4 regions of the Planococcus sp. BI3 genome follow, and region 1 is predicted to be linked to each of the others. Evidence: predicted binding sites of a transcription regulator. Region 1 holds the regulator's gene; each other region holds the start of a gene.
The links. Region 1 encodes Rex, which represses fermentation and respiration genes when NADH is low (regulators of the CRP and FNR family bind a similar motif). Its sites were predicted from a motif close to TTGTGAAATATTTCACAA; they were not measured.
Positions count from the first base shown of each region.

Region 2: the regulator Rex is predicted to act here: its motif matches at 2,341-2,358, upstream of AC1MEO_RS15065 (TIGR04053 family radical SAM/SPASM domain-containing protein).
Region 3: the regulator Rex is predicted to act here: its motif matches at 3,298-3,315, upstream of AC1MEO_RS03715 (anion permease).
Region 4: the regulator Rex is predicted to act here: its motif matches at 1,790-1,807, upstream of AC1MEO_RS08015 (cytochrome ubiquinol oxidase subunit I).

Region 1 covers NZ_CM155266.1:2,087,512-2,093,288, forward strand. The annotation lists gene AC1MEO_RS10350 (CPBP family intramembrane glutamic endopeptidase) at 1-881, shown strand, start outside; gene tatC (twin-arginine translocase subunit TatC) at 934-1,695, opposite strand; gene AC1MEO_RS10360 (twin-arginine translocase TatA/TatE family subunit) at 1,708-1,908, opposite strand; gene AC1MEO_RS10365 (redox-sensing transcriptional repressor Rex) at 1,999-2,631, opposite strand; gene AC1MEO_RS10370 (ABC-F family ATP-binding cassette domain-containing protein) at 2,764-4,701, shown strand; gene tsaD (tRNA (adenosine(37)-N6)-threonylcarbamoyltransferase complex transferase subunit TsaD) at 5,082-5,777, opposite strand, start outside.
Region 2 covers NZ_CM155266.1:3,000,273-3,006,049, reverse strand. The annotation lists gene AC1MEO_RS15075 (sulfite oxidase-like oxidoreductase) at 1-597, shown strand, start outside; gene AC1MEO_RS15070 (S26 family signal peptidase) at 729-1,037, opposite strand; gene AC1MEO_RS15065 (TIGR04053 family radical SAM/SPASM domain-containing protein) at 1,150-2,283, opposite strand; gene ric (iron-sulfur cluster repair di-iron protein) at 2,712-3,410, shown strand; gene hemY (protoporphyrinogen oxidase) at 3,643-5,052, shown strand; gene AC1MEO_RS15050 (Crp/Fnr family transcriptional regulator) at 5,105-5,777, opposite strand, start outside.
Region 3 covers NZ_CM155266.1:739,192-744,968, forward strand. The annotation lists gene AC1MEO_RS03705 (MBL fold metallo-hydrolase) at 1-520, opposite strand, end outside; gene AC1MEO_RS03710 (hypothetical protein) at 1,034-1,462, shown strand; gene AC1MEO_RS03715 (anion permease) at 1,810-3,234, opposite strand; gene AC1MEO_RS03720 (Hsp20/alpha crystallin family protein) at 3,860-4,294, opposite strand; gene trxB (thioredoxin-disulfide reductase) at 4,970-5,777, opposite strand, start outside.
Region 4 covers NZ_CM155266.1:1,563,540-1,569,316, reverse strand. The annotation lists gene AC1MEO_RS08030 (thioredoxin family protein) at 1-254, shown strand, start outside; gene AC1MEO_RS08025 (diacylglycerol kinase) at 344-1,258, shown strand; gene AC1MEO_RS08020 (NUDIX hydrolase) at 1,318-1,746, opposite strand; gene AC1MEO_RS08015 (cytochrome ubiquinol oxidase subunit I) at 1,950-3,296, shown strand; gene AC1MEO_RS08010 (cytochrome d ubiquinol oxidase subunit II) at 3,293-4,321, shown strand; gene cydS (cytochrome bd oxidase small subunit CydS family protein) at 4,336-4,446, shown strand; gene rlmD (23S rRNA (uracil(1939)-C(5))-methyltransferase RlmD) at 4,520-5,777, shown strand, end outside.

The DNA of each region.
Region 1 (5,777 bases):
TAGAAAGAGCATCCATCAGTGAAAGGAATTACATCATGCCCACCAAACGAAAAACCTTTATAGACAATTTTTTTAAAAATGATAGCACGTCTCGGCCAAAAGCTAAACAGACCAGCGGCCACCGCCCGAAATCCCAAGGCAAAAAGACGCCGCTGTATGTATTATTGATTTTTATCGCAGCACAGCTTTCACCGATCCTGTTTATAGCTCCCACCTTGAGTTATTTTCAAGGGCAAGGCATGGACCGTGCAGCTGCCGGCGCCGCTACATCAGGCTGGCTGATTTTCCTGACCATGGGCATCGGCTTTGTTCTTACGCTCCTCGTGATTTTCCGGGACAAGCGCTTTTTTGATATCTGGAAAGGCAAGAAATCCAGCGTCTTCATGTCAGTCGTCTGGGGCTTTCTTGGCTTCTTGCTGTTGCTGATCGGGCAATCGATTGCCGCTTTAATTGAAATGAAGTTTCTCGGCATCGAGCCAGGCTCTGATAATACTGCTTCATTAGTCAACATTGCTGAAGCGGTGCCGCTCGCTATCGTTTCAATCGTATTGTTTGGACCGATTCTTGAAGAACTGGTCTTCCGCCGTGTGTTGTTTGGTTCACTCAACCAAACAACCAATTTCTTTTTCGCGACAGCAATCAGTGCTTTAGTGTTCGCTTTGATCCATTTCGACTTTACGCACTTGCTGCTGTACTTCACTACCGGATTGATCTTGGCGTTTTTATACCAGAAAACGAAAAGCATCATCACACCGATCATCGCCCATATTTGCCTGAACGGCTATGTCATGCTGATTCAGCTCAATATGGATAAGATTTTAGAGTTCCAAAAACAGATGGAAGAACTTCAATCTGCAGGATTCTTCTTCATCTTCCAATGACCATCAAATAAGAAAAAACCTTCCCCGATCTAATTCGGTGGAAGGTTTTTTCTTATTCGATCGGTTGTTGTTCTTCGATAATTTGCTGCTGTTCAGCTTTAAGGAACTTTCGGTAGCCGATTTTGGCGATGATGACACTGAATTCGTACAGCACGATCAATGGCAAGGTCACAATCATATGCGAAACGATGTCCGGCGGGGTGATGAACGCCGCGATGACCACCAATCCAAGATAGGAATACTTGCGGTATTTCGTCATCAGCATCGGTGTGATGATGCCAAGTCTGGTCAAAAACAGCATCAGCACAGGCAACTGGAAAATCAGGCCGAACGGCAGCGTGATCTGGAACAGGAACTGAAAGTATTCATTGATGCCGATGGTCTCCTGTATATCCATATTATCGGAGATATTCAACATAAATCCGATGACGTAAGGAAACAGGATCAAATAGGCAAACGCGATCCCCCCAAGAAACAACAGCAGGGAAAACGGAATATAACTTAACGTTGCTCTCCGCTCTTTATCGAGAAGTCCTGGACTGATGAATGCCCAAAACTGATACATGATCAAAGGGGACGTGATGATCAACGCTAAAATCATCGTGACCTGCATGAAAATCTTCAGCGGATCTGTAATTTTAAACGCGTTCAAGGTAAGGTCTCTTGCTTCTTCCGTGTATTGCAAATATTGAATCAAAGGCTGGGCAATAAAAAAGCTGACAATAAGGGCCAATATAAAGAAAACGACTACAATGGTCAGCCGTTTTCTCAATTCAACTATATGTTCAACTAAAGTCATGTCTTTTTCTGTCATCAGACAAACATCCTATCGTATTTCCTTTTGCTCATCTTTCTTCTTCAGTTCTACTTTTTTATCGTCGTCTTCATCGTCTACAAGTCCCTTTGTAGCGTTTTTGAACTCACGCAAAGACGAACCGAATGCTTTTCCAAGTTCCGGCAGCTTTTTAGGGCCGAAAACTAGCAAGGCAACAACACCGATAATGATGATACTCATTGGACCTGGCATACGTGGCACCTCCTGTATTATGGCTCTATTTTACATCATTGCAGCTGTTTTGGCTATTTGGAAAGGGCGTAAAAATGTGAAGGTTTTAAGTCATTGCTGTTTGATCTGATAAATCAATGTCTGCAATTCAACTGACAGGTCGATGGTCTGGACACGGATATGGTCGGGCACTGAAATACGCACCGGCGTAAAATTCAAAATCCCTTTGATATCGGTCTTCGCCAAACGGTCTGTCACTTCCTGTGCGGATCGTGACGGCACTGTCAAAATGACCAGTTCCACCCCATACTCTTTGATTTTCTCTTCGATTTTATCAGGATGGTACGTATTGATGTCGCTGATCTTTTCGCCTTCGAGTGGGCTGTTCGAATCGAAGGCCACAATGATTTTCGTGTTGTGGTTGCGATGGAAATTATACTTTAAAAAGGCACTGCCGAGTCCCCCAACACCAATCAGCGCTACATTTGTAGCTTCGTCCTGATCCAATGTCTTCCGGAAAAACAGCAGCAGCTCCTGTACATCATAACCATAGCCTTTTTTTCCAAGCGCACCCAGATGGGAAAAATCACGGCGGATGGTGGCAGAATCAATTTTCATTGCTTCGCTCAATTCCTGCGAGGAAATCCGTTTTTGTCCGGCATTCGCGAAGTTTTGAAGGAAACGGTAATACAGCGGAAGCCTTTTGGTCGTGGCTTGCGGAATTTTTGATGGCTCATGTAACATACGCTTTCGCATCCTCCTGAGGTGTTGTCAAATCGCTTTCATCTTACAATAGGAGACTTGATATGTAAAGGCTTGCGCAATTGCGAACAACTGTCCCATCAGCTACACTTAAAGGGAATAGAGGTGACCTACATGATTGTTTTACAAGTAAATCAAGTCTATAAATCATTTGGTGCGGAAGAGATCCTGTCGGGCGTCAAATTGGAAGTACAGCACCGTGACCGCGTAGCATTGGTAGGCCGTAACGGTGCAGGAAAATCCACATTGCTGAAAATCATCGCCGGTGAAATGTCCCACGACAGCGGGGACATCAGCATGCCGAAAGATTTGACGATCGGCTACCTGGAACAGCAGACCAATTTAGAGTCGGACGCCACCGTTTGGGATGAAATGATGACCATTTTCCATCATTTCCGTGAACAGGAAGCGCAGCTTCGCCACCTGGAAGCACAGATGGCCGAACCTGACATATACAATAATCCTGCAGAAAACGATAAAGTTATGAAGGAATACGACCTGCTGCAGAATGACTTCAAGGACGCAGGCGGCTATCAATACGAAGCGGATACACGGGCCATCCTAAACGGCATGAAATTCTATCCGGATGACTTCAACAAAAAAGTAGTGTCGTTATCCGGCGGCCAGAAAACGCGCTTGATGCTGGCGAAGCATCTTCTCAGTAAGCCCCAACTGCTGATTCTCGATGAGCCGACCAACCACCTGGACATCGAAACGCTAAGCTGGCTGGAGAACTACCTGAAGAATTACCCGGGTGCTTTGCTGATTGTTTCCCATGACCGTTATTTCCTTGATCAAGTTGTGACGCTGGTCTATGAAGTTTCCCGCCACCGCGTCAAAAAGTATACCGGCAACTACAGCCGATACTTGGACGAAAAAGCTAAGCAATACGAATTGGACCAAAAGCAATTCGAGAAACAGCAGGGTGAGAAAGCCAAGCTGGAGGATTACGTTCAGCGCAATCTGGCGCGGGCTTCAACGACTAAAATGGCACAAAGCCGCAGGAAGACCCTCCAGAAAACTGATTGGATGGATGCCCCCGATGGCAATGAAAAATCAGCCCGCTTCGGCTTCACCATCGACAAGCAAAGCGGCAATGACGTTTTGAGTGTCCAGTCGCTGAAGATTGGCTATGCCAGCAAACCAGTTTCTGAGAATGTCTCATTCAAGCTGTACCGCCAGGAAAGCTTGGCGCTGGTCGGCCCGAACGGCGTCGGCAAATCAACTTTGCTGAAAACCATCATAAAAGAGCTGGAGCCGCTCGATGGCGACATCCATTACGGCACCGGCATTCAATTTGGCTACTACGACCAGGAACAGGCCAATTTAAAAGGCAATAAGCCCGTCTTGAACGAACTTTGGGATGATTATCCCCTCATCAATGAAAAAGACATACGCGGCATCCTGGGACGTTTCCTGTTTACCGGCGACGATGTACTGAAACCGGTCTCTACACTTTCAGGTGGCGAGAAGGCACGCGTTGCCCTTGCCAAACTGATGATGCAAAAAGCCAATGTTCTGTTGCTCGATGAACCAACCAACCACTTGGACCTCGACAGCAAGGAAGTGCTCGAGAATGCTTTACTGGATTATCCAGGCACCTTACTTTTCGTATCACATGACCGTTACTTCATGAACCGGATCGCCACCAAAGTCATCGAACTTAGACAGGACGGCACAACCGAATACCTGGGTGACTACGATTATTACGTGGAGAAGAAGCTGGAAGTTGCTGAACTCAAGGCTCTTGATGAAGCCGGTTCGGTTACCGAAGTGAAAAAAGCTGCAGCTGCCGCTTCCACTTCGCAGATTGATAAGGAAGCGAAAAAACTGGAACGCCAGCTCGTCCGCCAATCTGAAGAAGTCGAACAGGCTATGGAAAAATTGGATTTGCAGATTAGCGAAATCGAAGAGCAATTATGCGAACCGGAAATCTTCCAGAATCACGAGCGCGTCCTGCCGCTTCAAAACCAATTGGAAAGCTTGAAAGCAGCTCACGAAGAAACGATGACCCAATGGCTTGAACTTCAGGAAAAAATTGAAAGTATTTAATTTAGACCGGCTATTTCTATAGCCGGTTTTTTGGTCTCTATATATAGGTCAATAGGTTTTTGTGAAATATTTATTTCCACAGATTTCTCCACAATCCTTCGCTTGTCTAATCAACTGTCAACAGACTTTTGCACATTATCCACAGGTCAATGAAATGTTATCCACATAGTTTTCCACTCTAAAGCACACAATATATAGGATAACCACCTTTTACCCCCTAGTTAGTAACAGCTTATTCACAAATTGTGCATAAGTACAAATGTTCTCTATTGACAGATCAATTTTGTTTTTGACTGTGAAAGTCTGAATTTTATGGTAAAAAAAAGCAAGTAATTTCACACATTTCAGAGTTCCTGAAATGATGAAATTACTTGCTTCTATTAAATCCATGATATTAAAGGCATGCCCGGCCGACCATTCATGGCCATTGTGCCATAAAGTTCTTTTTCATACATAAGGGTTCCTGCTGCGGCAATCATCGCCGCATTATCAGTACACAGATGCAAGGAAGGAATATAAAATGGAATGTCCTTTTGCTTGAATGCTGCTTGCAATGAGTTCCGCAATCCTTTGTTCGCTGCAACTCCACCTGCTGCAATCACTTGACGAACCTTGTATTCCTCAGCTGCACGCACAGTTTTTCCAGTAACCACTTCCACTACACTGTTCTGGAACCCGGCAGCCACATGCTCAGGAGCAACCTCTTCCCCGCGCTGTGCTGCATTGTGCATATAGTTCAATACGGATGATTTCAATCCACTAAAGCTGAAGTCATATGAGCCTTCTTCCAGCCAAATTCGCGGAAATACTACCGCCTTATCACTGGCATGCGCCAAACGGTCAATATGCGGACCGCCTGGATATGGCAAATTCAAGGTCCGGGCGACTTTATCGTAGGCTTCACCCGCTGCATCGTCGCGAGTTTCGCCGATTACCGTAAAATCTCCATGCTCTTTCATATAGATCAATTCAGTATGTCCGCCTGAAATGACCAACGCAAGAAGAGGAAATTCCATTTCCTGTTCCAAGCGGTTCGCATAAATATGCCCCGCTATATGATGAACACCAACGAGTGG
Region 2 (5,777 bases), 910 kb from region 1:
CTGCCGCCTGGGCAAGTCCTGACCGAGCGCTTTCCGGTCCTGACTGAAGGCGAAGTACCGGTATATGACATGGCCACCTGGACCTTGAAGATCTTTGGGCAGGTCGATAAAGAAGTTACGCTGCATTACGACGACTTATTGAAATTGCCCCAAACGACGGTGACCCGCGACATCCACTGTGTTACGCGCTGGTCCCGCTTCGATAATACATTTACAGGCGTCAGCTTTATCGACCTGATGAAAGAATTGGGTGTCACACCGAAAAGCGGCTACGTGATGCTTCATGGTGACTATGGCTACACGACCAATCTTGCGCTGTCCGACCTCGACCGGGAAGATGTGCTGCTTGCCCATTCACTTGACGGCGAGCCGCTGACTGCCAAACACGGCTATCCGTTGCGCTTCGTGGTGCCCCATCTGTATTTCTGGAAAAGTGTCAAATGGGTCCGCGGCATCGAGTTCATCGACGAAAACCAGCCCGGCTTCTGGGAACAGAATGGCTTTCACATGAACGGCGACCCGTTCCAGGAAGAGCGATTTTCCGGCGAAGACCTGGAGATTCCAGAGGACGAGTGGGAGAAAAAGGATTTCGACTGACTCCATCCAGCTGTATGATTCCAGGACAACAGCGCTGTTGCTTAGAGAGATAACTTGCATCAATTCCGAATTTTTTTTGCGTATTCTTTTAAAGAACCCATCACCCTTTTTTGCGAAGGGTGATGGGTTCTTTAGATTATAGATAAAATTTGTGGCAGTTTCTGATAATTCCACATGCCTACTAAGACAAAGACGGTATTTTCCCCCACAGAAATAGGCTCCATCGATGTATGGAAATATGCTACTACCTCTTCTATCTCAACATTTTCGGCATCCACTCTTTCAAAATACTTATCTTCTGTTAGGCCAAGACTGGTTGCCCACTCATAAAAAGTGGAAAGTTTTTTGCCGTCTACATAAACTTGTCTCTCTTGTATTTCTGCCGTTTCCCCTGGTAATCCAATGAGGTGTCCCAGCGGTTCAATGTCTTCTGAAACCATTAAGTTTTCATGTATGGACGTATCTAAATCATGATTTCCTCAATCTATCATGAAGGGAATTCTATAAAAAAAGAGCCCATCGGTGGCATTTACACCGTTCGGCTCTCTGATTTTAAGATTCTGTAGCAGTCAATTGTTTCTTTTTGCGAAGTGACTTCGGAATATAAATACAGTACGGTTCACTTTCCATATAATCTCCCGTTATATTGAATGCTCTCGATCTGGATCCCCCACATACATAACGAAATTCACATACACCGCATTTCCCTTTATACTTATCGGGATTTCGTAGATTTTGGAACACTTCTGATTCACGATAAATCGTCGCCAGGGGCGTTTGCCGTACATTTCCTGCATTTATTGGCAACAGTCCACTTGGAAAAACATCGCCGGTATGAGAAATGAACACAAATCCATTTCCGTCATTAACGCCTTTAGGTGCACGGCCGAGACCGTCTATTTGTCCGGTCTTTCCACTCATTAAAGCATCTTCATATTCAATGGTGTCATTATTAGTGGATTTTTCACGCATTTTGTTTTGAATAACTACACGACGATAATGTTGTGCAGCAGTCGTTTTTATATCAAACGGCACTCGTTTTGACAATTTATATAACCACTGTAATACTTTTTCATGTTCTACAGGTGAAATCATGTCACTCTCTTTTCCTCGTCCAGTAGGCACAAGGAAAAACACACTCCATAATACACAATTAAGATTTTCTACCATCTCAGCCATTTCCTCTAGATAGTCCACATTGTATCTTGAAATCACCGTATTGATCTGGAGAGGCATTTCTAATTCATGCAAGTAGCTGATTGCATTCATGGTTAAATCAAATGAGCCGGCTGTCCCCCGGAAAAAGTCATGAGCTTCTGCACAATGTCCATCGATGGAAAAGGCCCACCTGGATAGTCCAACGTCTTTCGCTTTTTTCATAGCTTCTTTCGTGACATTCGGCGTTGCCGAAGGCGTCATGGAAACACGTACCCCTTTTTTCACAGCATATTCGGCAATTTCAAAGACATCTGGCCGCATCAATGGATCACCGCCAGTAAAAACAAGCATTGGATTATTCATATCATAGATATCATCAATTAATTTTTTACCCTCATCCAGCGTTAACTCACGGGGATCACGAAAGTATTGAGCCTCAGCTCTACAGTGTATACATTTCAACTCACAGGCGCGCGTCAACTCCCAAATAACGATGAAAGGATTTTCATTGTAATCTTGAGAAAACATTCTAGGACCTCCTAATTTAATTATCAGAGTAAGTATAGAATTCATTTGCGGTACTGTATGTGATATATTTCACACTTTTTGAATCTCCATCTAGAATACGCCATCGGATAAACGCAAATTACCGGCTCCAATCCTTCCAGGGGCGCAACAAACTTCTATTATTACCCTGAAAACCTAATCCTTCAGTTCTAAGTGCGTTTGTACAAATGAATCATCATATTCTTCACCTATTTAAATTTCATTTCATTTGCTGATTGATGATTCAGGCGTGCGGAATGGAAAAGCGCGAAAAGTAGTGCCTATCCAAAAATCCTTTTTTGAAAAAGAAAAACAGAAAGTGTGATATGCGTCACTAACAATTTTTTTTGTTCCGTTATGATTGGAATGTACAGAAGAAAGCGACCGACAATTCAGAGGAGGAAAAATAAATGATGACTCTACCCATTTCTACTAATACTTTGGTAAAAGAGATCGTAAATGAATTACCCAAATCGAGTGATGTGTTCAAGCGTTTTCGTATAGATTTTTGTTGTGGCGGCAACATTTCATTAATGGCTGCAGCAGATGAACAGAATGTAGATGTATCCACCTTATTAGATGAATTAACTATTGTTTTTGAAAATAGTACGCCTGCGGATAAGAATATGGATGTTTGGTTGGAATCCGACACTGAAACCATCATCAACCATATAACGGAAAATATTCATCGGCCATTGATGACAGAGTTAGCTGAGCTTAGCCCATATGTAACTAAAGTTTTTAAGGTACATGGTGAATCCCGTCCAGAACTAGTTAGAGTTAAAGATTTATTTTATGAATTTAAGAGAGAAATGATTGAGCACTCTGCTAAAGAAGATACAATCGTCTTCCCCTTAATAAGAAAGCTGGCAGACAACTCAGTCGAAAATCTAGAAGAGACCGTCAACTATATTAGAGAACTTGAAAAAGAACACGACCATGTTGGCGCTATTCTAAAAGAACTTAGAGAAATCACATCTGATTTCACGCCGCCAGTTGACGCATGTGGAACTTATCGTCTCGTATACAAACGCCTTGAATTGCTTGAAGGAGAAACTTTCATGCACGTCCACTTAGAGCAGAATATTCTTTTCCCAAGATATATTTAATAATCCTCTTTAAAAGGCTGCAAAAAATTAGCTGATATTCCATCAAAATCTCAGGGAACTGATGGGAATGGAGGCTTCTTTTTTTAGTCTTCCGGTGACAGGTAAGGGAGTACGGAGGGTCTTCTTAAGTTATTGAAGACGCCACACCTTTCGTGCTTCTTCCTGCGTCCGGAAACTATTGCAGTCAAATAAATTGATCGTAAATGGAAAAAATCAAAAGGACTGATATTTTATGGGCAAACAAAAGAATATCGTTATTGTGGGAGGAGGAATTGCTGGACTTACAGCATCTTATTATTTGCAAAAAGAAATAAATGAGAAGCAACTTCCCTATCAAATCAAGCTCATTGAAGCGAGCGGTCATCTTGGGGGCAAAATTAAAACAATTAAGAAAGATGGCTATATGATTGAACGGGGTCCAGATTCCTTTTTAATCAGAAAACAGTCTGCGGCACGCTTAGTGAAAGAGGTAGGTTTGGAGCATGACTTAGTTAAAAATGGAACGGGGCAATCCTTTATTTTGGTGAAAAACAAACTTCATAAGATGCCAAGTGGTTCATTTATGGGGATTCCAACTGAAGTGAAACCATTTTTATTTTCCGGTCTTTTTTCCACTAAAGGAAAATTACGGGCTTCCTGTGATGTAGTTTTACCAAGAGGTGAGCAAGCAAGCGACCAATCGCTAGGTGAATTTTTCCGGAGACGATTTGGTGATGAATTAGTCGATAATCTTGTAGAGCCTCTTCTTTCTGGTATCTATGCTGGAGATATCAACAAATTAAGCTTAATGGCAACCTTCCCCAATTTTTATCAACTGGAACAAAAACATCGCAGTCTTATTCGAGGTTTACAAATTTCAATGCCGAAAAAGGAAAAAACCAAAAAGTCAAAACCAAGCATGTTTTATAGTTTAAAAAACGGACTGCAGTCATTAGTGGAAGCCGTCGAAGAGAAACTGGAAGATGGTACTGTGATGAAGGGCGTTTCTGTAGAGAAGATCGAACGAAAAGACAGTAAATACTATCTGCAATTAGAAAATGGTGATAGTTATATAGCGGATGCGGTCATATTAGCCACTCCAGCATTTGCTATGCAAAAGATGTTTCACCAACATAAGTTCATGGTTCCAGGAAATGAATTGGCACCACCATCTTCTGTGGCAAATGTAGCTTTGGCATTTGACGGTTCAGTCATACAAAAAGATTTGGATGGGACTGGGTTTGTGGTTGCTAGAAATAGTGACTATCGAATCACTGCATGTACATGGACTCATAAAAAATGGCCAATAATGACAACACCAAAAGGCAAAGTGCTTTTACGGTGTTTCTTAGGGAAACCAGAAGATCAAGGTGTAGTTGATTTATCAGATCAAGAATTGATCGACATTGTAATGAATGATTTGAGCAAACTCATGAATATAACTCAGAAACCAGAATTTTCAGTCGTCACAAGATGGGCAAATGCCATGCCGCAATATACGGTTGGGCATACTGACAGGCTTAATAAGTTGATTGGGCAAATGAAAGAGGAAATTCCAGGGGTATATTTGGCCGGAGCGTCTTATCGTGGGATTGGTATTCCAGATTGCATCGATCAGGGTGAAGCTGCGGTTGCCAGTGTCCTTCAATATTTAGAATCCTAGAAAGTAAATCCATGGGGTGTACTTTCTGGGATTGTTGTTTTTAAACTAACGCTTACACCAATTCTTCCAATCTTTTCTTATTGACGACTAAGTCACCTTTGGCATTAGTTGTAATTATTTTCAACTTTTTAAGTTGGCTTAAAGTTCTGCCGACCGTTTCTCTGCTGGAGCCTATCATATTGGCTAATTGCTGATTGGTGAAGTGTGTATGGAGTGTAATGCACTCTTGATCTAGCTTGCTGCCATGGGTATTCAATAACCGCAATAACAACATGACAATTTGATCAAAGGTATTGTGAAGAATTTGTTCTTCTAAACGTTTTTGCAAATCTACTATTAGATCACCTAATACTTTAAATAACTTAACGCTCGTACCCGGATTGTTGTATAAAAACTTTTCGAATAAGTGAATCGGTATATAAATCAACTTGGCGTCTGCAGCAACTTCAGCATTTGCTGGGCAGTTATCTTGTCGGAAAAATCCTTGATGAGGGAACATTTGCCCAGGATTGAGTATATTGACAATCTGCTCTTTTCCATGCAGGTCAGTTTTATATATTTTTACGGCTCCCTGATCAATGAAATAAACGTTGGTAAGCGGATCATCCTGAAAAAATATATGGGTGCCTTTCTTATATGTTCTCGATTGCGCCAATTCAATAATGGGTGACATCTCTGCGCTCGTTAAATCTTTGAATATAGTGAATTTCTGCAACAAATCCTGT
Region 3 (5,777 bases), 1.3 Mb from region 1:
CAAACGTAAGAGTAGGAAGAACGAGTTGTAAACTGGGGAGCTCAGCTAATAATTTAGTCATCTCCGAATATTGATTGGTCAAACTTTTCTTTACAACTTCATGTTCCTCTGTTGAAATTTGCAGTTTGAGGTTATCCAGGTACTGTGTGGTTTCTCTAAGTTCGGTATCAATATCCCCTATCGCATTCTTCTCTTTGATCCATTCTTTGGTTGCTTCTGTAGAAATAATCACTTCTTCTTTATAGGCTTGATTGCCAAAAATGTGGTCTCCATGATAATGGCTATTAACGAGGTATTTCACTTTTTTTCCCGTAAGTATTTCGGCTTGTTTCTTCAATTCTTGCGCTGCAGATGGGGTATTGAATGAGTCGAACACAAGCAGTTCGGTTCCTAAATCGACAACTCCTGCGTTGCTCCATGCACCGTTCCCGGGTTTGGCGATTGCAGCAAATATACCAGTCGCCATTTTTTTCAATATGAAATACTCGGTATGTATTGGGGTTTCCATGGTAATAAACACTCCCTCGAGTCTCTTTGTAAACATCCTGACTGCTATATATCGTGAATCTTTTTATGTATTGATTGAAGTTTCTCTAAATTGCTCAATTTGGGTTCCTGTTAAACTACTTGACATGCTATCTTCTTATAAACTATTTCCATTATACTAAAAATTCCCATAAAATAAATTTTAAATTTTAATCCTCGGAAATAAAACCATTAGTAAAAAGAAATTATAGTGCTGCTCCCAAAAGTTAAATTTGAATACCTACACTTTCCGAACGTTTTTCTATGGCAAAATACAGCGGAGAACTCAAAATCTAATCAGTCAACAAGTATTTGGCTGGCTTATTGTGCTATTCGCGACTAACCCAGACATCGGAATGTCCAGCTATGGGTAAATTGTCCTTCAGTTTCTGGATTGCCAATCATTCAGAAGAGGATCAAGGTCATTATAATCGAAGTGAGCTGGGAAAAATATAATACATGGTTATTTATCTGAAAATTGGGAATATAATTAAAATGGAAAGGCGGATTGATAGGTTCCCTTGTTGGAATCTTAGGCGGACCGATTGGCATGTTGCTGGGATTCGGGATTGGCTCATTAGTTGGGCTTGCCAAAGATTCAGAAGAAGCTTTGGAAGAATCGAATCTTATTTCAGGGATTACCTCCCGGATGAAAGAAGGCGATGTGGCAATTGTGGTAATTGCGCAAGAGCTGTCCCCGAAATCTTATGACCTTATTTTAGAGAAGTTTGATGCAGAGACCATGCGATACCGTGCGAGCAGTATTCAGGAAGAAGTAGTACATGCTCAGGCTGTAGAGGAAAAACTCCGTGAACAGGCAAAAAAGGAAATACGGCAGGAACGTTCTGAACAACGAAAAGAAAAAGTCGAAGCATACCGCAGCAAGTTCAAAGAAGAATTTACAGAACTCAAACAACGTTTATCATCCAAAAAATAAAATGTAAAGAGCAGCAGTCAATCACTCTATTTCCTGAAATGCCTTTAAGAACCGAATGCAGTTAAACATAGAAGAAATAAAGAAACAGGCATTGTAAGTACACTGTCTCTTCTAAAGCCAGACAACAATTTAAGTCGCCTTTTTCACATGAATCCAGTATTCTACTGGATTCATGTTTTTTAATTTAATTCCGTAGGATATATTGCTAATCTCTATCACTTTTATACTTTTCTAGTCCAATAAAGCGACCAGTCGCATCTGAAGTTGTAATAGATCGCTTGAACTTATTTCTTTTTTAATAGTGATTGATATCTTACTCAATTTTATAGTTTTCATCTTCCTCTCCGTCACCAAAGGCCAAGCAATTTCCACCACAACCCGCCTGCACCAAACCAGATGATGATGTGGATGATGGAAATAATAAAACCAAGCACCCACCATTTCTGCTGGTTGACATAGCCGCTTCCAAAAAAGACAGGTGCTGGACCGGCACCATAATGCGTCAAGCAGCTAAATAAGTTGGAGAAAAATGCTAGAATCAATGCAGACAACAACGGCGGAGCGCCTGAAGCCACGATGACAGATAAGAAAGCTGCATACATCGCACTAACATGTGCCGTATTGCTGGCAAAAAAGTAATGTGAATAAAAATAAACAATAGCAAGGATGACCAATGTCAATACCCATGGCAGTTGGCCTACCGCATTCCCCATAAGTTCACTGAACCAGGGAATCATGCCTAATTCATTCAAATAGGTGGCCATCATGACCAGAACCGCAAACCATACCAATGTATCCCAGGCACCTTGTTCTTTTTTTATGTCAGACCATGTCAACACTCCGCTGAGCAGCAACACACAAAGTCCGATAAAAGCACTCGTAGTTGCATTAATATCAAAGTTTCCACCAAAAATCCAAAGGATTAAAAGTAGTACGAATACGCCAATCATATAGCGTTCTTCTTTTTTCAGCGGGCCCATCTCCTTCAATTTCTCTATTGCAATTGAAGAAGCTTCTGGTGTTTCCTTTAATTCGGGTGGATATAGTTTATAAATCACAAAAGGTATCAAGGCTAAGCTGATTAAACCTGGCACTAGTGCTGCAAGCGCCCAACCTCCCCAAGTAATTGTCTCCCCAGTGATTTCCTGTGTAATCTGGACAGCAAGCGGATTCGCTGCCATTGCCGTTACAAACATAGCAGAGGTAATCATATCTCCTTGAAAAGAAACTTTGACTAAAAAAGCTCCGACACGCCGTTCAGTCCCATCTCCCGCTCTTGATCCGTATGTTTCTGAAAGAGAGCGGATAATCGGAAAAATGATTCCGCCAGCGCGGGCTGTATTGGACGGCATTGCTGGTGCCAGTATCAAATCACTGAGTACCATGGAATAAGACAGCCCCAGCGTCTTCTTCCCGAATTGACGGACAAAAAGATAAGAAATCCTTGTTCCCAACCCCGTTTTAATAAATCCCCTTGAGATGAAGAAAGCGATGACAATCAGCCATATCGTCGTATTTTGAAATCCGCTTAACGACTGTTCCAAAGTCAGGATTTTCGTTAAAACAATTAGAGTCAGCGCAATGATGGCCGTGCTTCCCATTGGCATCGGTTTAATAACTAGGGCCACAATAGTCGCAACAAAGATACTGAACAAACGCCAAGCATCCGTCTCTAGTCCGGAAGGTGAGGGGATGAACCACAGAACCACACCAAGGGTGACACAAACCAAAAGCGATTTCCAATTCACTTCTCCCAGTTTTTCAGCAGCCATCCTTCTCCTCCTTTCTAAGTTTTTTTGCACAAGAAATATTATCTTTTTTCGTTTAAGGTGAATTATTGAAAGAATTCACCAGTTTGATTACTTTTCAAAATTAGTCCAAACAACCGATTTTTTCTTCTTTATTTGTGTACCCCGATTGTCCTGGATAAACAGGTTATTCAACTTTTTTTATTAATTATATGATGACTTACTTAGTATAAAGAAATCTGCTTCATCTTGTTTTATTGAAAAAGATGATTCCGCCAGATAAATGATTATAAGGAATGCGAGTTAAGACAAGCTTTTAAAAAGGGGCAGTCAAGAAAATACTAGCCTTTGGATTGGCTGAATGCATCGCTGCCATTTCTGCAAGAGTACTTTGCACTTAGCAGGAGCAGTTTGACACTTCTAGGTTGATCAATACGCGGTATAAACTACATGTCATTTGGAAAGCTGCAGTCTGAAGTCCCCATGATTTTGGAGTGCGGCTTTTTTTGATTTGCGATTGCCAGTCGCCATTGCCTAGCCGACGCGTAAAAGCCGGATTCGAAAACCTTGGGAGTTTCCGAATCCGGCTTTATTTAATCAAATATCATATCGAATCTGTTTGATTTTATATAAACTGTGCACCTGAGATTTATTCTATTTGAATCTGCGTGCCATTTTTCTTCTCTTCTTCTTCATCCGGCTTCGGAACCTGCAACTGCAGCATGCCATCCTTGAACGATCCGTGAATCTTGCTTTCATCGATATCGCCTACATAGAAGCTTCGTTTAAATGAGCCATAAGATCGCTCTTTTCGGATATAATGGCCATTGTCTTCCTTCGTCTCCTTGTTCTCCTCGTGGGTACCTTGCAATTCGAGATAGCCGTCGCGGTATTCGACTTTGACATCTTCCTTGGAGAAACCGGGCACATCCATTTTCAACTCGTAGCCATCATCTACTTCCTTAATGTCTACTTTCGGGTAATGGGATTCTTTGAAGAAACGGTCTAATAAATCAGTTTCAAATCCGCTTTCAAACAAGCTTGGGGTAAAGTCCTCACGTTTACTAGGAAACAATTTTCTCATTAGATAATCTCCTCTTTTCTTGAATTTTTATAATGGTACCGGATTGCAATGGCATCGATTCATGACCACCTATTTTTTTATTTAACCCTTCTCACGGGCCTCCTATTAAATTAGGTGGTATTACGAGGGAATAAAATATGTTTTCATAAAATTCAGTTATCACAAAAAAGTATAACGCAAAACAAATAAATGTCAACACTTCTTCTTCTCCCCAAATAATCGAGAGTTTAAAATATCTTCTGGAAAAGCATGAACCAAAAGGAAGAGCTTTCCATGTTGAATCAAGTTTCCATACCTAATAGCTATACTACCTTTAGATGCTTTGTCGTCGTTGATTATGATCCGGAACATTTTACTTGTTTGAATCAACATTCTCAAAACATTGTATTCTTACTAACTGAACCTATATTTGTGTGATTGCCCTTCTGAACAGTGATAAGAGTGTCGATTATAATGATCTCTCAAAAGAAGATAGAATTATTGAGTCGAGTGCTTCAATCAGCCAGACATTGATCAGCGGTCAAGGATTATCCATTCTTTATATCTTCACTGTACAATACTGCTGTTTTTTCCGGATTAAATCTCTCAGTTTTAACTATTTACCGCCAAAAGGGACGCACAAGAATGGACTTCTTGTGCGTCTCTGCAAACCTTACAATTAGAACTAACCAAAGCTCAGGGCAGGGTCTGGCTCCAGTCCATGATTTCCTGGCCTTCCAAGTGGCGTTCCGCGTCCAATGCCGCCATACAGCCTGTGCCTGCAGCGGTGATTGCCTGACGATATTTTTTGTCCTGCACGTCCCCGCAGGCCATCACACCAGGTATATTCGTTTCTGTAGTACCAGGCTTCACTTTGATATAGCCGATTTCATCCGTTTCAATTTGCCCCTTAAGAAATGAAGTGTTTGGCAAATGACCGATTGCTACGAAAATCCCGTCTGCTTTAACCACTTCTTCTTCTCCCGTCGCATTGTTTTTCACCTTCAATCCTCCGACTTTTCCGTCAGCTGTTATGACCTCTAGAGGCGTTTTGTTGAGCGCCCATGAAATTTTTTCGTTTTCCCGCGCTCGATCCTGCATAATTTTCGAGGCGCGAAGTTCACTCCGGCGATGGACAACGACTACTTCAGAGGCGAATTTCGTCAGAAAACTTGCTTCTTCCATGGCTGAATCCCCTCCGCCCACAACGACTATTTTTTTATTGCGGAAGAAAAATCCATCGCAGGTTGCACATGTGCTGACGCCTCTCCCTATGTTTTCCTGTTCTCCAGGAATCCCCAGCATTTTGGCTGTCGCTCCTGTAGAAATAATAAGTGCATGAGTTTCGATATTCCCCTTTCCTTGAACAGACAGCTGATAAGGTTTTTCACTCAGATCAACATCCGTAACCCAGCCTCTTTTAAAGCGGGCTCCAAATTGTTCCGCTTGTTTTCTCATATGGTCCATCAACTCGGGTCCCATGATGCCCCCGGGAAATCCAGGG
Region 4 (5,777 bases), 520 kb from region 1:
GACGGTCAATCCCAAAATACATCATCCTTTCAGAAGAGGGCGATGTCCTGGCTGATTGGGGACCGAGAGCGCCTAAAGTGCAGCGTTTTGTTGATGAGAAAAAAACGGTGCTGCCAGAGAAAGATGATCCGCAATACGAGCTTCACGTAAAAACGGTAATTGGTGAAATATCGGATGGTTTTGTCTATAATGCTGATTTCTGGCAAATTGTCTATGAAGATTTACAGCAGGTATTTGAAAAAGCATTAAAATAAGTGGATTATCCACCCTAGAGAAAAGACAGGCCAATTGCTTGGATTTATCCTGTCTTGCCTTTACAGAAAGTCCAGAAAGGCTGAATCTGATGAAACGTGCACGTATTATCTACAATCCTACTTCCGGCCGTGAGCTATTCCGTAAACACCTGCCCGAAGTATTGGAGAAAATGGAGAAGGCAGGCTATGAAACTTCCTGTCATGCGACAACTTGTGAAGGCGATGCGATTCAGGCTGCGAGAGTGGCGGTAGAACGGAAGTTTGATTTGGTGATTGCTGTCGGTGGAGACGGTACGTTAAATGAAGTCGTCTCGGGAATCGCTAAATTTGAGGACCGTCCAAAAGTCGGCCTTATTCCTATGGGCACGACCAATGATTTTGCCCGTGCTGTCCATATTCCCCGTGATATCAACAAAGCAGTGGATATCATCCTTAAAGGGGATTCAATCCCGGTGGATATCGGCCTGATGAATGACGACCGTTATTTCATTAATATTGCAGGCGGCGGAAGGCTCACAGAGCTGACCTATGAAGTGCCGAGCAAACTGAAAACCGTGCTTGGGCAAATGGCGTACTATTTGAAAGGCATTGAGATGCTGCCTTCGATCCGCTCTTCCCGTGTCCGGATTGAATACGATGGCCAGGTCTTTGATGACAGTGCCATGATGTTCTTGATCGGATTGACCAATTCTGTCGGCGGCTTTGAAAAACTGGCTCCAGATGCCAGCATCAATGACGGTAAATTCACCTTGTTGATTTTAAAAGAGCTTAATATGGCGGAGTTTATCCGAGTGGCCTCACTGGCTTTGCGCGGTGAGCATTTATCGGACCCGCATGTGATTTATGCAAAAGCCAGTAAAATTACAGTGACGACAGAAGAACGGGTGCTGCTGAATTTGGATGGAGAGTACGGCGGCTTGCTGCCGGCCGTATTCGAAAACTTGGCTGGCCATATTGAAATGTATGTCCCGATAGATTCGCTAAAAGAAAACGACCGCAAATAAAAAGCTGGAAAATGGAGAAGGCTCCATTTTCCAGCTTTTTAAATTTCAGCAGATCGCTTTTAGAGCAACTCAATCGCTTTGTCCTGTTCAGCTGCAAGTTGTGGCAGATCTTTAATCGGTTCCCAGCGGAACAGCAACGTCATGCCATTGTCCCGGCCTTGGCTTTTGATGGTATGTTCAAACTGGTCGATCGGTTCACCTGTGTATTCAAATTGAAAGATGTTCCGTTCATACGCTTTGTCCTGATGTTCAGGATAATAAGTATACTTGTGGATTTTTCCGACGAAATCAAGAACTTCGCGAGGCAATCCTGTTTCTTCTTTGACTTCTCTGTATAATGCATCGATCAACAGTTCGCCGTCTTCGATGGTACCGCCCGGCACTTGCAGGCCAACTTCCGGTTCTCCTTTGTATTCGAATACAAGCAATTCACGATTTTCCTCATCGCCTCTTGTGATATACGCAAATACTTTCCGTTTTGTCCTCATGATGCCTCACCCTTTTTCTTTATTGTTTATAGAATACTAAAAATTGAGAAAAATTTCAATTCTTTTTGCTCCATCTTTGTCACAGCTTATTCAAAGTTTGAACACAATACAAGGCTTAGGAGACGTTTTGGAAAGTAGGTTTGATGTACAATAGGGACTATAAGACACTAAGAATCATACGTTTGCAAAAGGAGACGAGTAAATTGGAATTTCAAGATCCAGCTTTCCTGAGTCGCATTCTAACGCTATTGACTCTATCATTCCATATTCTTTACGCAACAATAGGTGTAGGTGTTCCTCTCATGATTATGATTGCCCAATGGGTGGGCATCAAGAAAAAAGATGATCATTATATTTTAATGGCTCGCCGTTGGGCGAGAGGCTTTGTTATCACGGTTGCGGTAGGTGTCGTAACCGGTACAGCAATCGGCCTGCAGTTATCGCTGTTATGGCCAAACTTTATGCAACTGGCGGGCAATGTCATTGCTTTGCCGCTCTTTATGGAAGTTTTTGCATTTTTCTTCGAAGCCATTTTCCTAGGAATCTATCTCTACACATGGGATCGCTTCGAAGATCAGCGGAAGCATTTCCTGATACTTATCCCGGTTGCAATTGGTGCAGCTGCGTCATCGGTTTTCATTACCATCGTCAACGCCTTCATGAATCAGCCTCAAGGCTTTGAAATACTGAACGGTGAAATGGTCAATGTCAGTCCGCTGCTTGCTATGTTCAGTCCGGCGGTGCCGACAAAAGTGGCACACGTCATGGCCACGGCATTCATGACCAGTGCCTTTGTGCTGGCTTCCATTGCAGCGCTGCGCATGTTGGGCGGCTCCAACCACATCTATCATAAGAAAGCTTTATTCCTGACCATGAAACTGGGGCTGGTATTCGCGATTGCGACAGCCTTGATCGGTGACTTCTCCGGAAAATATTTGGCAGAGTACCAGCCGGAAAAATTGGCGGCTGCCGAATGGCATTTTGAAACTGAAGAGGATGCTGGCTTGATCCTGTTCGGTATTCTGGACGGGGAAGAGGCGAAATATGCCATCAAGATCCCTTACGCACTGAGTATCCTGGCGCATAGCGATCCGTTTGCGGAAGTGACGGGGCTCAATGAATTCCCGGAAGATGAAAGACCGCCGCTGTGGATCCATTACCTTTTTGATACGATGGTCATGATCGGCATGTGGCTGGCATTCTTCTCATTTGTCTATGTCGTAGCTACTTGGCGCAACTGGGCATTTGTTCGGGCCAGATGGTTCCGCTGGCTGATAGTGGCTGGAGGGCCGTTAGCGCTCATCGCCATTGAAGCTGGATGGTGGTTCACGGAAGTGGGGCGCCAGCCTTGGATTCTCAGAGGCTATATGACGGTAAGCGAAGGAGCGACCACCAGCGGCAATATCGATCTGATGATTATTTTATTCGCTGGCTTATATATTGTTCTTGGTATCGGGACAGGTGTTGTCCTCACCCGGATGTACAGACGCAACCCGGTTGAAACAGAATTGGCAGCACGCGAAAAAGGCAAAGGCGGTGAAGAACAATGACTTTAGAGATTATTGGCATATCCGTTCTTTGGCTGTTTCTGTATCTGTATGTCATTGTGGCGTCGATCGACTTTGGCGCCGGCTTCTTTAATGCCTATAGCTCGTTTGTCGGCAAGCAGCATATACTGACCGGTGTGATCCAACGCTATTTGTCGCCGGTCTGGGAAGTTACCAATGTATTCTTTGTGTTCTTCTTTGTCGGGATCATCGGATTTTTCCCGCAGACTGCTTTTTACTACGGCACAACCTTGTTAGTTCCAGCCAGTCTGGCATTGATCCTGTTGGCGATACGCGGTTCCTATTACGCGTTTGCCACTTACGGGGCTAAAATTAATCATAGAGGCTATATCTATATGTACGGCTTGTCCGGATTATTGTTGCCGGCAGCCTTGTCACCGGTGCTGGCCATGTCCGAAGGCGGCTTTATCTTTATGGATAACGGCCAGCCTTACCTGGATTACTGGGCATTGTTCACAAGTCCTTTAATGTGGAGCATCGTGGTCTTGAGCTTAACGGCAGTCCTCTACATCTCGGCTGTCTTCCTGACCTGGTATTCCGCTAAAGCTGGGGATGCCAAAGCCACCAATTTGATGCGCAAATATGCGCTGGTCTGGGCAGGTCCTGCTATTGTCACGGCAACCGGCATCATCTACGAACTGCGCGGACACAATCCTGAGCATTATGCGCGCATTCTGGACTTATGGTGGGCATTCGCGATTTCGTTCCTGCTGTTTGCCGGAACGGTCTACCTGATATGGAAAAAACGCCATTACGGCTGGGCTTTCATTTTATTGATGGGGCAGTTCTTCACGGCCTTCTTCGCATACGGGGCATCGCATTACCCATATTTGCTGTATCCGTATTTGACGATCTATGACAGCTTTACGAATGAAGCCATGGCAATCGCATTGATCATCGCGTTTATCGCAGGTCTTTTCCTGCTGCTGCCATCGCTTTACTTATTGTTCCGCTTGTTCTTGTTCGATAAGGATTACATCGAAGGCAAATCGGATTACCACGCATAGAGGAGGCATTATCGATGCAAGATTTCATGATATTTTATGCACCATTTCTGGTATTGTTCGGAGCCATTATTTTTGGTTTCTGGTTCTCCCTGAAAGACGGTCCCGTAACGAAAGATCGGGACTAAGAACGCGTGCAGGCTTTTGCCTGCCGCGTTTTTTTGTTGTATGATAGTTAGATGTGAAATGGAGTGAATATTTTTGAAACCAGTAAATAAAAATGACCGGATAACGGTCCATGTAGAAGACTTGACGCATGACGGCGCAGGCGTAGCAAAAGTGGAAGGCTATCCGCTGTTCATCCCTGGCGCTTTGCCCGGGGAAGATGTTATTGTCCATGTCCTTAAAACGTTGAAATCTTATGGCTTTGCGAAGCTCATTGAAATAAAACAGGCATCCCCGTTCCGTGTTGAAGCTCCTTGTCCGGTCTTCGATACGTGCGGAGGCTGCCAGATTCAGCACCTGTCGTACGAAGGCCAGATGACCTTCAAACAGAAATTGGTGCGCGATGCCATCACCCGGATCGGCAAATTGCCCGACGTGCCGGTGCATCCGGTAAAAGGCATGGAACATCCATGGCGCTACCGCAATAAATCCCAAATCCCTTTTGGCACACAAGACGGAAAAGTCGTCGCTGGATTTTATCAGACGCGTTCGCATGACATTGCAGATACCGACACTTGCCTGATCCAGACGCCGGAAGCGGATGCCATCATGGTGGCTTTGAAAAAGAACCTGGCTGAAATAGGCATCGAGCCTTACGAAGAAGCGACGCATCGCGGCATGCTCCGCCATGTAGTCGTCCGGAAAGCGCGGGCTACAGGCGAAATCATGGTAGTGCTGGTGACCAAGAAAAAGAAATTTCCTCAAGCAGCACGCGCCATTGAACTGATCCAAGCGACTGTTACGGAAGTTACATCCATTGTCCAAAACATCAACAGCGAAAAGACCAATGTCATTTTCGGTGATGAGACCTTGACGCTTTGGGGCAAAGACGTGATCGAAGACCAGATCGGTGATGTCCGGTTTGAAATTTCCGCACGTTCTTTCTACCAAATCAATCCCGAGCAGACAGAAGTTTTGTACGGCCAGGCGCTCCAGTATGCGCAATTGACAGGAGAAGAAACCGTAATCGATGCATATTGCGGCATCGGGACCATTTCCTTGTTCCTTGCACAGCGTGCTAAGTTCGTCATGGGTGTCGAAATCGTGCCGCAGGCGATTGAAGATGCGAAGCGCAATGCAGAACTGAATGGCTTGTCCAATACGTTGTTTGAAGCGGGACCGGCGGAACAAGTTATTCCGCGCTGGTATAAAGAAGGCAAACAGGCGGATGTATTGGTCGTCGATCCGCCGCGCAAAGGCTGTGATGAGCAATTGCTGCGGACCATCCTTAAGCAGCGTCCGACGCGTGTAGTGTATGTGTCCTGTAACCCAGCGACATTGGCGCGTGACCTGC